Linked DNA regions of Salinarimonas sp.. Each later gene encodes a partner of the first gene's protein in a complex. Links are inferred from orthologs where the notes say so. Each region holds a gene or a part of one and is shown on either strand. Other genes may lie near its edges.

The links. Proteins that work in one complex are often made in the same cells at the same time.
Region 2: the proteins of ABL310_RS06185 (region 1) and ccmA are in contact, whole or in part, in a solved structure (PDB 8CE8), measured with the Escherichia coli proteins. The link is inferred for Salinarimonas sp. from one-to-one orthologs.
Region 3: the proteins of ABL310_RS06185 (region 1) and ccmB are in contact, whole or in part, in a solved structure (PDB 8CE8), measured with the Escherichia coli proteins. The link is inferred for Salinarimonas sp. from one-to-one orthologs.

Annotation. Positions count from the first base shown.
Region 1 is NZ_CP157794.1:1,331,639-1,336,537, forward strand. Bases 980-3,746 are described here. They hold ABL310_RS06185 (heme ABC transporter permease), read left to right. Parts: upstream 980-1,873; coding sequence 1,874-2,620; downstream 2,621-3,746. Other genes in these bases: ABL310_RS06180 (30S ribosomal protein S2), read right to left, coding at 980-1,562; ccmD (heme exporter protein CcmD), read left to right, coding at 2,632-2,835; ABL310_RS06195 (DsbE family thiol:disulfide interchange protein), read left to right, coding at 2,837-3,502; ABL310_RS06200 (hypothetical protein), read right to left, coding at 3,504-3,746. Also shown: tsf (translation elongation factor Ts), read right to left, coding at 1-397; more of ABL310_RS06180, read right to left, coding at 522-979; more of ABL310_RS06200, read right to left, coding at 3,747-4,373; ABL310_RS06205 (SDR family oxidoreductase), read right to left, coding at 4,538-4,899. UniProt on the Escherichia coli protein: Required for the export of heme to the periplasm for the biogenesis of c-type cytochromes.
Region 2 is NZ_CP157794.1:4,552,944-4,555,741, reverse strand. It holds ccmA (heme ABC exporter ATP-binding protein CcmA), read right to left. Parts: upstream 1,823-2,798; coding sequence 1,178-1,822; downstream 1-1,177. Other genes in the region: acnA (aconitate hydratase AcnA), read left to right, coding at 2,044-2,798; ccmB (heme exporter protein CcmB), read right to left, coding at 516-1,184; ABL310_RS21095 (hypothetical protein), read right to left, coding at 137-337; ABL310_RS21100 (hypothetical protein), read left to right, coding at 1-103. UniProt on the Escherichia coli protein: Part of the ABC transporter complex CcmAB involved in the biogenesis of c-type cytochromes; once thought to export heme, this seems not to be the case, but its exact role is uncertain. Responsible for energy coupling to the transport system.
Region 3 is NZ_CP157794.1:4,553,478-4,556,391, reverse strand. It holds ccmB (heme exporter protein CcmB), read right to left. Parts: upstream 1,835-2,914; coding sequence 1,166-1,834; downstream 1-1,165. Other genes in the region: acnA (aconitate hydratase AcnA), read left to right, coding at 2,694-2,914; ccmA (heme ABC exporter ATP-binding protein CcmA), read right to left, coding at 1,828-2,472; ABL310_RS21095 (hypothetical protein), read right to left, coding at 787-987; ABL310_RS21100 (hypothetical protein), read left to right, coding at 1-753. UniProt on the Escherichia coli protein: Required for the export of heme to the periplasm for the biogenesis of c-type cytochromes.

The sequences.
Region 1 (4,899 bases):
TCGTGGCGATGAGCTCGGACAGCTTCTCGGCGACGGTGCCCGGGCCGCCCGGATAGGCGGCGGCCGAGAGGCCGTCCACGGTGCCGTCGGTGCCGATCAGGATCTTGGCCGCCTCGGAGACGAAGCCCTGGAACTGCTCGTTGCGGGCGACGAAGTCCGTCTCGGAGTTCACCTCGACCATGCCGGCGACGTTGTCGCGCACCTCCACGGCGACGAGGCCCTCGGCCGCCACGCGGCCGGCCTTCTTCGCCGCCTTGGCGAGGCCCTTCTTGCGCAGCCAGTCGACGGCGGCCTCGATGTCGCCGTCCGTCTCGCCCAGCGCGTTCTTGCAGTCCATCATGCCCGCGCCGGTCTTCTCGCGCAGGTCCTTCACCATCGCCGCGGTGATGTTCGCCATGATCTCGGGTCTCCGTCAAAAGGGAGCCCGGCGGTCCTGTTCGGCACGCCGGGCTGATGTCGTCGGTCGGCGCGTCGGGAGAAACGCCGCGAGCCCGCGACGTTCCGCCGACGCATCGCGCGCATTACGCGGCGGCGGCTTCCATCATCGCGCGGGCCTGGGCGACCCAGCCGTTCTGCGCGATCTTGCCGTTGAGCTTGAGGTCGGCGTCGAGCGCGGCGGCCTCCTCGTCGGTCAGCGCGGCGATCTGCCAGTAGTGGAAGACGCCGCCGTCGTTGAGGGACTGCTCGAGCTCGGGGCCGACGCCCGTGAGCTTGGTCAGGTCGTCCGGCGCGCCGCGCGGGGCGGCCAGGCGCTCGAACGTGTCGGTCTGCTCGACGCTGAGGTCGACCGGCGCCTCGGCCGGGCCGGTCTCGGCCGGCAGCTCCTCGACCATCGGGGCCTCGGAGGCGCCGATGTCGATGCCCAGTTCGCCCTGCGAGCGGGAGATGCCGTCGAGCGCCGCGCGGGCGATCAGGTCGCAATAGAGCGCGATGGCGCGGCCGGCGTCGTCGTTGGCCGGGATCGGATAGGTGATGCCGTCCGGATCGCAGTTCGTGTCGACGACGGCCGCCACCGGGATGCCGAGGCGCGTCGCCTCCTTCACCGCCAGCTGCTCCTTGTTCGTGTCGATCACGAAGATCAGGTCGGGCACGCCGCCCATGTCCTTGATGCCGCCGAGCGCCCGCTCGAGCTTCTCCTTCTCGCGGGCGAGCATCAGGCGCTCCTTCTTGGTGAGGCCGACCGCCCCGCCGTCGAGGATCTCGTCGACCTTGCGCAGGCGCGAGATCGAGCCCGAGATGGTCTTCCAGTTCGTCAGCGTGCCGCCGAGCCAGCGGGAGTTGACGTAGTACTGGGCCGAGCGCTTCGCCGCGTCCGCCACCGCCTCCTGGGCCTGGCGCTTGGTGCCGACCAGCAGCACGCGCCCGCCGCGGGCGACCGTGTCGCTCACCGCCTGCAGGGCGCGGTAGAACATCGGCACCGTCTGGGCGAGGTCGATGATGTGGATGTTGTTGCGCGTGCCGAAGATGAAGGGCAGCATCTTCGGGTTCCAGCGGTGCGCCTGGTGGCCGAAATGCGCGCCGGCCTCGAGCAGCTGACGCATGGAGGTGTCGGGAAGGGCCATGTCTCTATACTCCGGTTGAGCCTCCGCGGGGCCGCGTTCCGGCTTGAAGCAGCCGGCACCGGGTTCGCCTCGCACCATGCGAGGAGGGCTCCGCGTGTGGGATGGGCGCGCCTATACGCGCTCGGGCCGGCGAATGCAAGCCCGTGAGGGCGGCCTCGCGGCGCGCCCTCGGGGTCCGGACTTGCGCGACTTGCCCCCGGCGCGCGCGCCGGCCATGCTCGCCGAAACCCGTAACGGTTCCAAGGTGCGACGACGCCGCCGTTGCGGGGAGGTGACGCGCTCGCTACATCGAGCGGGTTCGAGGGAGCCGCATGCTGACGAAACTCGCCAATCCGAGCACGTTCCTGCGCTGGTCGGGCGCGCTCGTGCCCTGGCTCGCGGGCCTCACCGTGGTCACGCTTCTCGTCGGCCTCTACATGGCCTGGTTCGTCGCCCCGCCGGACTACCAGCAGGGCGAGACGATCCGCATCATGTACATCCACGTGCCGTCCGCGTGGCTGGCGCTCTTCCTCTATGCGATGATGAGCGCGTCGGCCATCGGCACGCTGGTCTGGCGCCATCCCCTCGCCGACGTCTCGCAGAAGGCGGCCGCGCCCATCGGCGCCGCGTTCACGCTGGTGTGCCTGATCACCGGGGCGCTCTGGGGCAAGCCGATGTGGGGCACCTACTGGGTGTGGGACGCCCGGCTCACCTCCGTGCTCGTGCTCTTCCTCGTCTATTGCGGCATCGTCGCGCTCTGGCGCACGATCGAGGACCCGTCCCGCGCCGCCCGCGCGGTGGCGATCCTGACGCTGGTCGGCGCGCTGAACCTGCCGATCATCAAGTTCTCCGTCGACTGGTGGAACACGCTGCACCAGCCGGCCTCGGTCTTCCGCATGGACGGGCCGACCATCTACCCCTCGATGCTCTATCCGCTGCTGGTGATGGCGCTCGCCTTCAGCCTTCTCGCGGTGACGCTGCACATGTACGCCATGCGCACCGAGGTCTACAAACGCCGGGTGCGCACGCTCTCGATCCTCGAGGCCGAGCGCCTCGACGCCGAACGCGTCGCCGCCTGAGGGACAACGCCATGCCCGACCCTCACGCCCCCTTCATCATCGCGAGCTACGCCGCCTGGATCCTGATCACCGGCGGGCTGATCGCGCGCCTCGTCCTCGATCATCGCGCCCAGAAGCGCGCGCTGGCCGAGCTCGAAGCCCGCGGCGGCGGCCGCGGCCGTCGCGGCGGCGGCGGGGGCGGCGCCGTCGCGCGGCCCGTGCGCGAGGGCGCCTGAGATGGACGACCGCCCGACCCCGCCGCCCGAGACCGAGCCCGCCGAGGCGAAGCGCGCCGCCGATCCCGCGCCGCGCGCCCGTATCCGGCTGATCTTCCTGCTGCCGGTCCTGATCTTCGCCGGCCTCTCGATCGTGTTCTTCATCGGCCTGTTCGGCGACCCGTCGCGCGTGCCGTCCGTCCTGATCGGGCGCCCCGCGCCGCAGGTGACGCTGCCGCCGCTCGAGGGGCTGCGGGACGCCGGCGCGCAGATCCCCGGCTTCTCCAGCGCCGATCTCGCCGGCACGCCGGAGCGGCCGGTGACCATCGTCAACGTCTGGGCCTCCTGGTGCGGCCCCTGCCGCGTCGAGCATCCGGTGCTGATGGAGCTCGCCGAATTGCCCTTCGTCACCATGGTGGGCATCAACTACAAGGACGCGCCGGAGAACGCCCGGCGCTTCCTCGGCGCGCTCGGCAATCCCTACGACCGCGTCGGCGTCGATTCGAGCGGCCGCTCCGCCATCGACTGGGGCGTCTACGGCGTGCCGGAGACCTTCATCGTCGACGCCGAGGGCATCGTGCGCCACAAGCACATCGGCCCGATCGAGCCGGGCCAGATCGGCCCCTTCCTCGAGGCTCTGCGCGCGGCGCTGCCGGAGGGGATGCGGGGGCGCGTGCCCGAGGTTTGAGCTACAGCGGAAGCAGGGCCGCTATGCTCGCGACCACGAGATAGACGCCGGCGAAGACGATGCCGATGGACCTGATCGGCTTGTCGTCGACGGGAAAGACGAAGGTGATCAGCCGCTTCACGCCCAGCAGACGGGACGCCAATCGGATCGCGGTCATGCCGATCGCGGCAGCCCAGATCCAGACGGACGTGAGATACGTGGTTGCGACCATCATGTACAGTATCGCGCTATCTTCGCTGGCGAAAATTCCGAAGACGGAGTAGCTCCCGGATTCGAAGACAACAAACTGGAAGAATGCCGCAGTAAAGGTGGAAAGATTATCATAGTCGAGAATCAGTTTTGTGGTATAGTAGGAAATCTCTGCAATGACGACCAATATCAGTGTTGTAAGCATAAAATCAAGTACTATAAGAGTAATTGTTTTCAACTTCTGTGAAAACAGCGCATTCAAAAATATCCTCGTCTGAATGTTGGATGCCAAATCGGCAAGCAGATTTACCGATATCGCGAACATCAGCGTGATATACCCTTCCCGTCTAAAGGCGTGCTGAATGATCGTATCTGCGCCCCGCAGATAGTTGAAGGTGTCGAATATAAGAACAAAAGAGGATAGTGTAGCAAGGCTGAAGCCGATAGAGCCGATGATAAATCTGAGGGAAAGAGTGCTTCCGCCGAAGACGCGTTCGTATTGTCCCTCCACGAGCAGCCGGACGGCTCTCGTCTTGGGCGGACGAGGGTCCCTCTTCAGCCAATCGGCAAGCGCCTTTTTCGCGTCCTCGCTAACATGCGCGTCGCCTGTCCAGAAGAGCAGCAGAACGCCGAGGACGATCGGGCTCGCTCCCAAGGCGGTGAGGAGGTCTTCGCCGAGCATGATCGAAGCCCCTTCGGAGAATCGAAGAATTCGAGATGCTGCGCCTCGATCGGGAGCAAGACCGCAGCCAAGGGGCATACGATCGCAGGTCGGCTCAGCGAGTCAACCTAGACTAGCCCTGTCCCTGCTCGACGATAGACTCTGCCGTCCTCCGACCCCGCGCCTCACCCCACCATCTCTCCCGCCGCCTTGCGCATCACCGAGCGCGGCAGGACGCGGCCCAGCGCCTTGACGAGCTTGTTGCGCGTTCCAGGGGTCGAGACCGCGTGCCCGGCGCGGTAGGCCTCGACGCCGATCTTGGCGACGCGGGCCGCGTCCATCCGCGCGCGTGAGAACAGCCGCGAGCCCTCCATGCCGGCGCGGGCGCCGAACTCGCTCTCCGTGGCGCCGGGGCAGAGCGCCGTCACCGTGACGCCGAAGGGCTTGGCCTCCTCGTGCAGCGCCTCGGAGAGCGAGAGCACGTAGGCCTTGGTGGCGTGGTAGACCGCCATGTGCGGGCCCGCCTGGAAGGCGGCGAGCGAGGAGA
Region 2 (2,798 bases), 3.2 Mb from region 1 along the record:
CGCGTCGGCTTCGGAGATCACGCTCGACGGTCGCAAGAACGACGACGCCGTGAGCTGGCGCTACAGCGGGCACCAGTACGTGACATCGCGAAACGGGATATAGGGAAGCCGATCCTACGGTGGCGGCGCGTCGACCTCAGGAGGCGGCCTTGACCGGCGACCTGTCGCGAGACGACGGGAAGGAGGGCCGGATGTCGACCATGTTGCCGAGCGCGAGATCGACGTAGACGTCCGACTTCAGGTCGATTCCCTGAAGCTTCTTCTCGAGCTCCTTCTTCTGCGCCTCGATGAAGGCCCGTTCCTGCTTGAGGAGGCTCGCCTTGCCGCTGAAAGTCATGCTGATCCTCTACGTAGCGCTCGCAGCCAGGGAGACCGTAAAAGTTGTCCGCCCCGTCCAGCACATAGACGCTTCGCCGAGGGGGCGCAAGGAGAATAGGGCACGCGCCGTGTTAAAGAAAGCGTGAACCGCCGAGTTGCACGCTCGTCAATGGGCCGAATGTCGCAGGCGCCGCCGCTCACTCCCCCTGCCTGAGCGCGAGCGCCGCCCCCACCGTGCCGATGACGGCGCTCACCAGGGTGATCGCCGCGAGCATCAGGAGCGGGGTCGTGAACGGGATGTCGCCGCCGCGCGCGGCGTTGGCGGCCGAGACGCCGAAGATGAGCGTGGGGATCATCAGCGGCAGGACGAGGATCGCCAGGATCAGCCCGCCGCGGCGGATCGTGGCGGTGAGCGCCGCGCCGATCGCGCCGATGAAGGTCAGCGCCGGCGTCCCCACCAGCAGCGTCGCCGCGACGGCGGCCATGCCGACGCCGTCGAGGGCGACGAGGAGGCCGAAGAGCGGCGCGGCGATCGCCAGCGGCAGGCCGGTGGTCAGCCAGTGCGCCGTCACCTTGGCGAGGACCACGGCCTCGAGCGGCAGCGGCGAGGCCGTCATCAGGTCGAGGGAGCCGTCCTCCTCGTCGGCCTGGAACAGCCGGTCGAGGCCGATCAGGGTCGCGAGCACCGCGCCGATCCACAGGATGGCGGGGCCGATGCGGGCGAGCAGGTTCAGGTCCGGCCCGAGCCCGAAGGGCACGAGCGTGACGATCATCAGGAAGAAGACGAGCCCGAGCCAGCCCGAGCCGCCGACGCGGGCGGAGAGGACGAGGTCGCGGCGCACGAGGGCGAGGAAGGCGCTCACCAGCCGCCCTCCGCGTCGAGCGTCGCTCCCGCGGCGCGTGCGGCGGCCGGCGTGATCTCGAGCCGCTTCGGGTTCTCGAGGCCGAGCGTCTGGTGGGTCGCGACGATCAGCATGCCGCCGTCCGCGAGATGCTCCTTCATCAGGGTCGCGAGGGTCTCCTGCGAGCCGACGTCGAGCGCCGAGGTCGGCTCGTCGAGGAGCCAGAGCGGCCGATGCGCGACGAGGAGCCGCGCCAGCGCCGTGCGCCGGCGCTGGCCGGCGGAGAGGTAGGCGACGGGAAGATCGTGCGCGTGCGCCAGGCCGACGCGCGACATCGCCTCGCGCGGCGAGAGGCCGCGCGCGCCGAGCAGCGCCGCCGCGAAGGCGAGGTTCTCGCCCGCGGTGAGCGCGCTCTTGAGCCCGTCGCGATGGCCGACGAGGTGGAGGCATTCCGGCAGCGTGCGCTCGCCCGCCCCCTCGACGCGGATGCGCCCGCCCGCCGGCCGCAGGCGTCCGGAGAGCACGGAGAGCAGCGTGGACTTGCCGGCGCCGTTGCGCCCGGTCACCACCAGCGCCTCGCCCGGTTCGAGCGCGAAGGAGACCCCCTCGAAGACGCGCCGGCCCGAGCGGCGGCTCTCCAGATCCTCGACGACGAGACGCAACGGGAATGTTCCACTTCAGTGTTAGTCCTAACTGGACCTCGGACGTGTAGCGCGACGCGCGCAAATGGACTATAGGGGCCTCGGCTGCGCCGTGCCGCGTGACTGACGTCCTAACCGTTTTCGCGCGCATGAGAAGTCCGGGCGCTCCCGGAGCGGCGCGCGCAACCCGCGCATCAGGCCGAAACCAACCGTCCGTTCAACGCGCACGCGAGGATTCGCCAGTGACGTCGCTCGATAGCTTCAAGGCCCGCCAGACCCTCACGGTCGGCGACAAGACCTACACCTACTACTCCCTCACCGAGGCCGAGAAGAACGGCCTGAAGGGCGTCTCGCAGCTGCCCTTCTCCCTCAAGGTCCTGCTCGAGAACCTGCTCCGTCACGAGGACGGACGCACGGTCACGAAGGAGGACATCGCCGCCGTCGGCGAATGGCTGGAGAACCGCGGCAAGGCCGGGCGCGAGATCGCCTACCGCCCCGCCCGCGTCCTGATGCAGGACTTCACCGGCGTGCCGGCGGTGGTCGACCTCGCCGCCATGCGCGACGGCATCGCGGCGCTGGGCGGCGACCCGACCCGAATCAACCCGCTGGTCCCGGTCGATCTCGTCATCGACCACTCGGTCATCGTCGACGAGTTCGGCACGCCCAAGGCGCGCGAGCACAATGTCGAGCTGGAGTACCAGCGCAACGGCGAGCGCTACCGCTTCCTGAAGTGGGGCCAGTCCGCCTTCGACAATTTCTCTGTCGTCCCGCCCGGCACCGGCATCTGCCACCAGGTGAACCTCGAGTACATCTCGCAGGCCGTGTGGGTGCGCAAGGACCCGGAGACCGGCGAGGACGTCGCCTATCCGGACACGCTGGTCGGCACCGATTCGCACACGACCATGGTCAATGGGCTGGCCGTGCTCGGCTGGGGCGTCGGCGGCATCGAGGCGGAGGCCGCGATGCTGGGCCAGCCCGTGTCGATGCTGCTGCCCGA
Region 3 (2,914 bases), 3.2 Mb from region 1 along the record:
TTGGACTGGCCGTGCTATCGCAAGCTGGTCGAGGCTTTGCGCGAACGCCAGACGACGTCGCCGCTCGAGTTCATCATCAGCGGCGCGAGCGGGTTCCGCGACGACCCCAACAACTTCGTCCTCACGACCACGTTCTCGCAGACCGAAGACGGATGGGTCGCGGTGACGAACGGGCAGGCCAAGCACCATCGGTGGAGGCTCGACGAGCGCCAGATTCGCACCTACGCGCTCGGATCCGCCCTCGATCCGAGCCGCTCCTGGTGGGAACAGATCGCGGTCGACGCGCGTCGCATCGGGCTGACCGTGTTCCGGCGGCATTCGAGCTTCGCGGCCATGATCTGCGAGGATCTCGCGCGCAGCGAGCCCTGCCACGCCGCGATCCGGGCCGCCGGCCCGAACCTCGTCTTCGCCCTGCTGATGGACGGCCCGCAGCTGCCTCAGCGCTGGGCCGCGCAATACGCGACGGTTCTCGCAGACGATCCCGGCTCGTCCGTTCTGACCTTGACGTCGCTCGGCCTCATCGAGCGTTCGAACATGTCGCGGCAGGGCCAGGCGAGCAGAACGGTCGCGCTCTGGAAGGACGGCGACGTCGGGACCGTGCCGCTCGACCTGCCGGCGGGCCGGCACGCCATCCTCCTCACGCTCACCAGCGCGTCGGCTTCGGAGATCACGCTCGACGGTCGCAAGAACGACGACGCCGTGAGCTGGCGCTACAGCGGGCACCAGTACGTGACATCGCGAAACGGGATATAGGGAAGCCGATCCTACGGTGGCGGCGCGTCGACCTCAGGAGGCGGCCTTGACCGGCGACCTGTCGCGAGACGACGGGAAGGAGGGCCGGATGTCGACCATGTTGCCGAGCGCGAGATCGACGTAGACGTCCGACTTCAGGTCGATTCCCTGAAGCTTCTTCTCGAGCTCCTTCTTCTGCGCCTCGATGAAGGCCCGTTCCTGCTTGAGGAGGCTCGCCTTGCCGCTGAAAGTCATGCTGATCCTCTACGTAGCGCTCGCAGCCAGGGAGACCGTAAAAGTTGTCCGCCCCGTCCAGCACATAGACGCTTCGCCGAGGGGGCGCAAGGAGAATAGGGCACGCGCCGTGTTAAAGAAAGCGTGAACCGCCGAGTTGCACGCTCGTCAATGGGCCGAATGTCGCAGGCGCCGCCGCTCACTCCCCCTGCCTGAGCGCGAGCGCCGCCCCCACCGTGCCGATGACGGCGCTCACCAGGGTGATCGCCGCGAGCATCAGGAGCGGGGTCGTGAACGGGATGTCGCCGCCGCGCGCGGCGTTGGCGGCCGAGACGCCGAAGATGAGCGTGGGGATCATCAGCGGCAGGACGAGGATCGCCAGGATCAGCCCGCCGCGGCGGATCGTGGCGGTGAGCGCCGCGCCGATCGCGCCGATGAAGGTCAGCGCCGGCGTCCCCACCAGCAGCGTCGCCGCGACGGCGGCCATGCCGACGCCGTCGAGGGCGACGAGGAGGCCGAAGAGCGGCGCGGCGATCGCCAGCGGCAGGCCGGTGGTCAGCCAGTGCGCCGTCACCTTGGCGAGGACCACGGCCTCGAGCGGCAGCGGCGAGGCCGTCATCAGGTCGAGGGAGCCGTCCTCCTCGTCGGCCTGGAACAGCCGGTCGAGGCCGATCAGGGTCGCGAGCACCGCGCCGATCCACAGGATGGCGGGGCCGATGCGGGCGAGCAGGTTCAGGTCCGGCCCGAGCCCGAAGGGCACGAGCGTGACGATCATCAGGAAGAAGACGAGCCCGAGCCAGCCCGAGCCGCCGACGCGGGCGGAGAGGACGAGGTCGCGGCGCACGAGGGCGAGGAAGGCGCTCACCAGCCGCCCTCCGCGTCGAGCGTCGCTCCCGCGGCGCGTGCGGCGGCCGGCGTGATCTCGAGCCGCTTCGGGTTCTCGAGGCCGAGCGTCTGGTGGGTCGCGACGATCAGCATGCCGCCGTCCGCGAGATGCTCCTTCATCAGGGTCGCGAGGGTCTCCTGCGAGCCGACGTCGAGCGCCGAGGTCGGCTCGTCGAGGAGCCAGAGCGGCCGATGCGCGACGAGGAGCCGCGCCAGCGCCGTGCGCCGGCGCTGGCCGGCGGAGAGGTAGGCGACGGGAAGATCGTGCGCGTGCGCCAGGCCGACGCGCGACATCGCCTCGCGCGGCGAGAGGCCGCGCGCGCCGAGCAGCGCCGCCGCGAAGGCGAGGTTCTCGCCCGCGGTGAGCGCGCTCTTGAGCCCGTCGCGATGGCCGACGAGGTGGAGGCATTCCGGCAGCGTGCGCTCGCCCGCCCCCTCGACGCGGATGCGCCCGCCCGCCGGCCGCAGGCGTCCGGAGAGCACGGAGAGCAGCGTGGACTTGCCGGCGCCGTTGCGCCCGGTCACCACCAGCGCCTCGCCCGGTTCGAGCGCGAAGGAGACCCCCTCGAAGACGCGCCGGCCCGAGCGGCGGCTCTCCAGATCCTCGACGACGAGACGCAACGGGAATGTTCCACTTCAGTGTTAGTCCTAACTGGACCTCGGACGTGTAGCGCGACGCGCGCAAATGGACTATAGGGGCCTCGGCTGCGCCGTGCCGCGTGACTGACGTCCTAACCGTTTTCGCGCGCATGAGAAGTCCGGGCGCTCCCGGAGCGGCGCGCGCAACCCGCGCATCAGGCCGAAACCAACCGTCCGTTCAACGCGCACGCGAGGATTCGCCAGTGACGTCGCTCGATAGCTTCAAGGCCCGCCAGACCCTCACGGTCGGCGACAAGACCTACACCTACTACTCCCTCACCGAGGCCGAGAAGAACGGCCTGAAGGGCGTCTCGCAGCTGCCCTTCTCCCTCAAGGTCCTGCTCGAGAACCTGCTCCGTCACGAGGACGGACGCACGGTCACGAAGGAGGACATCGCCGCCGTCGGCGAATGGCTGGAGAACCG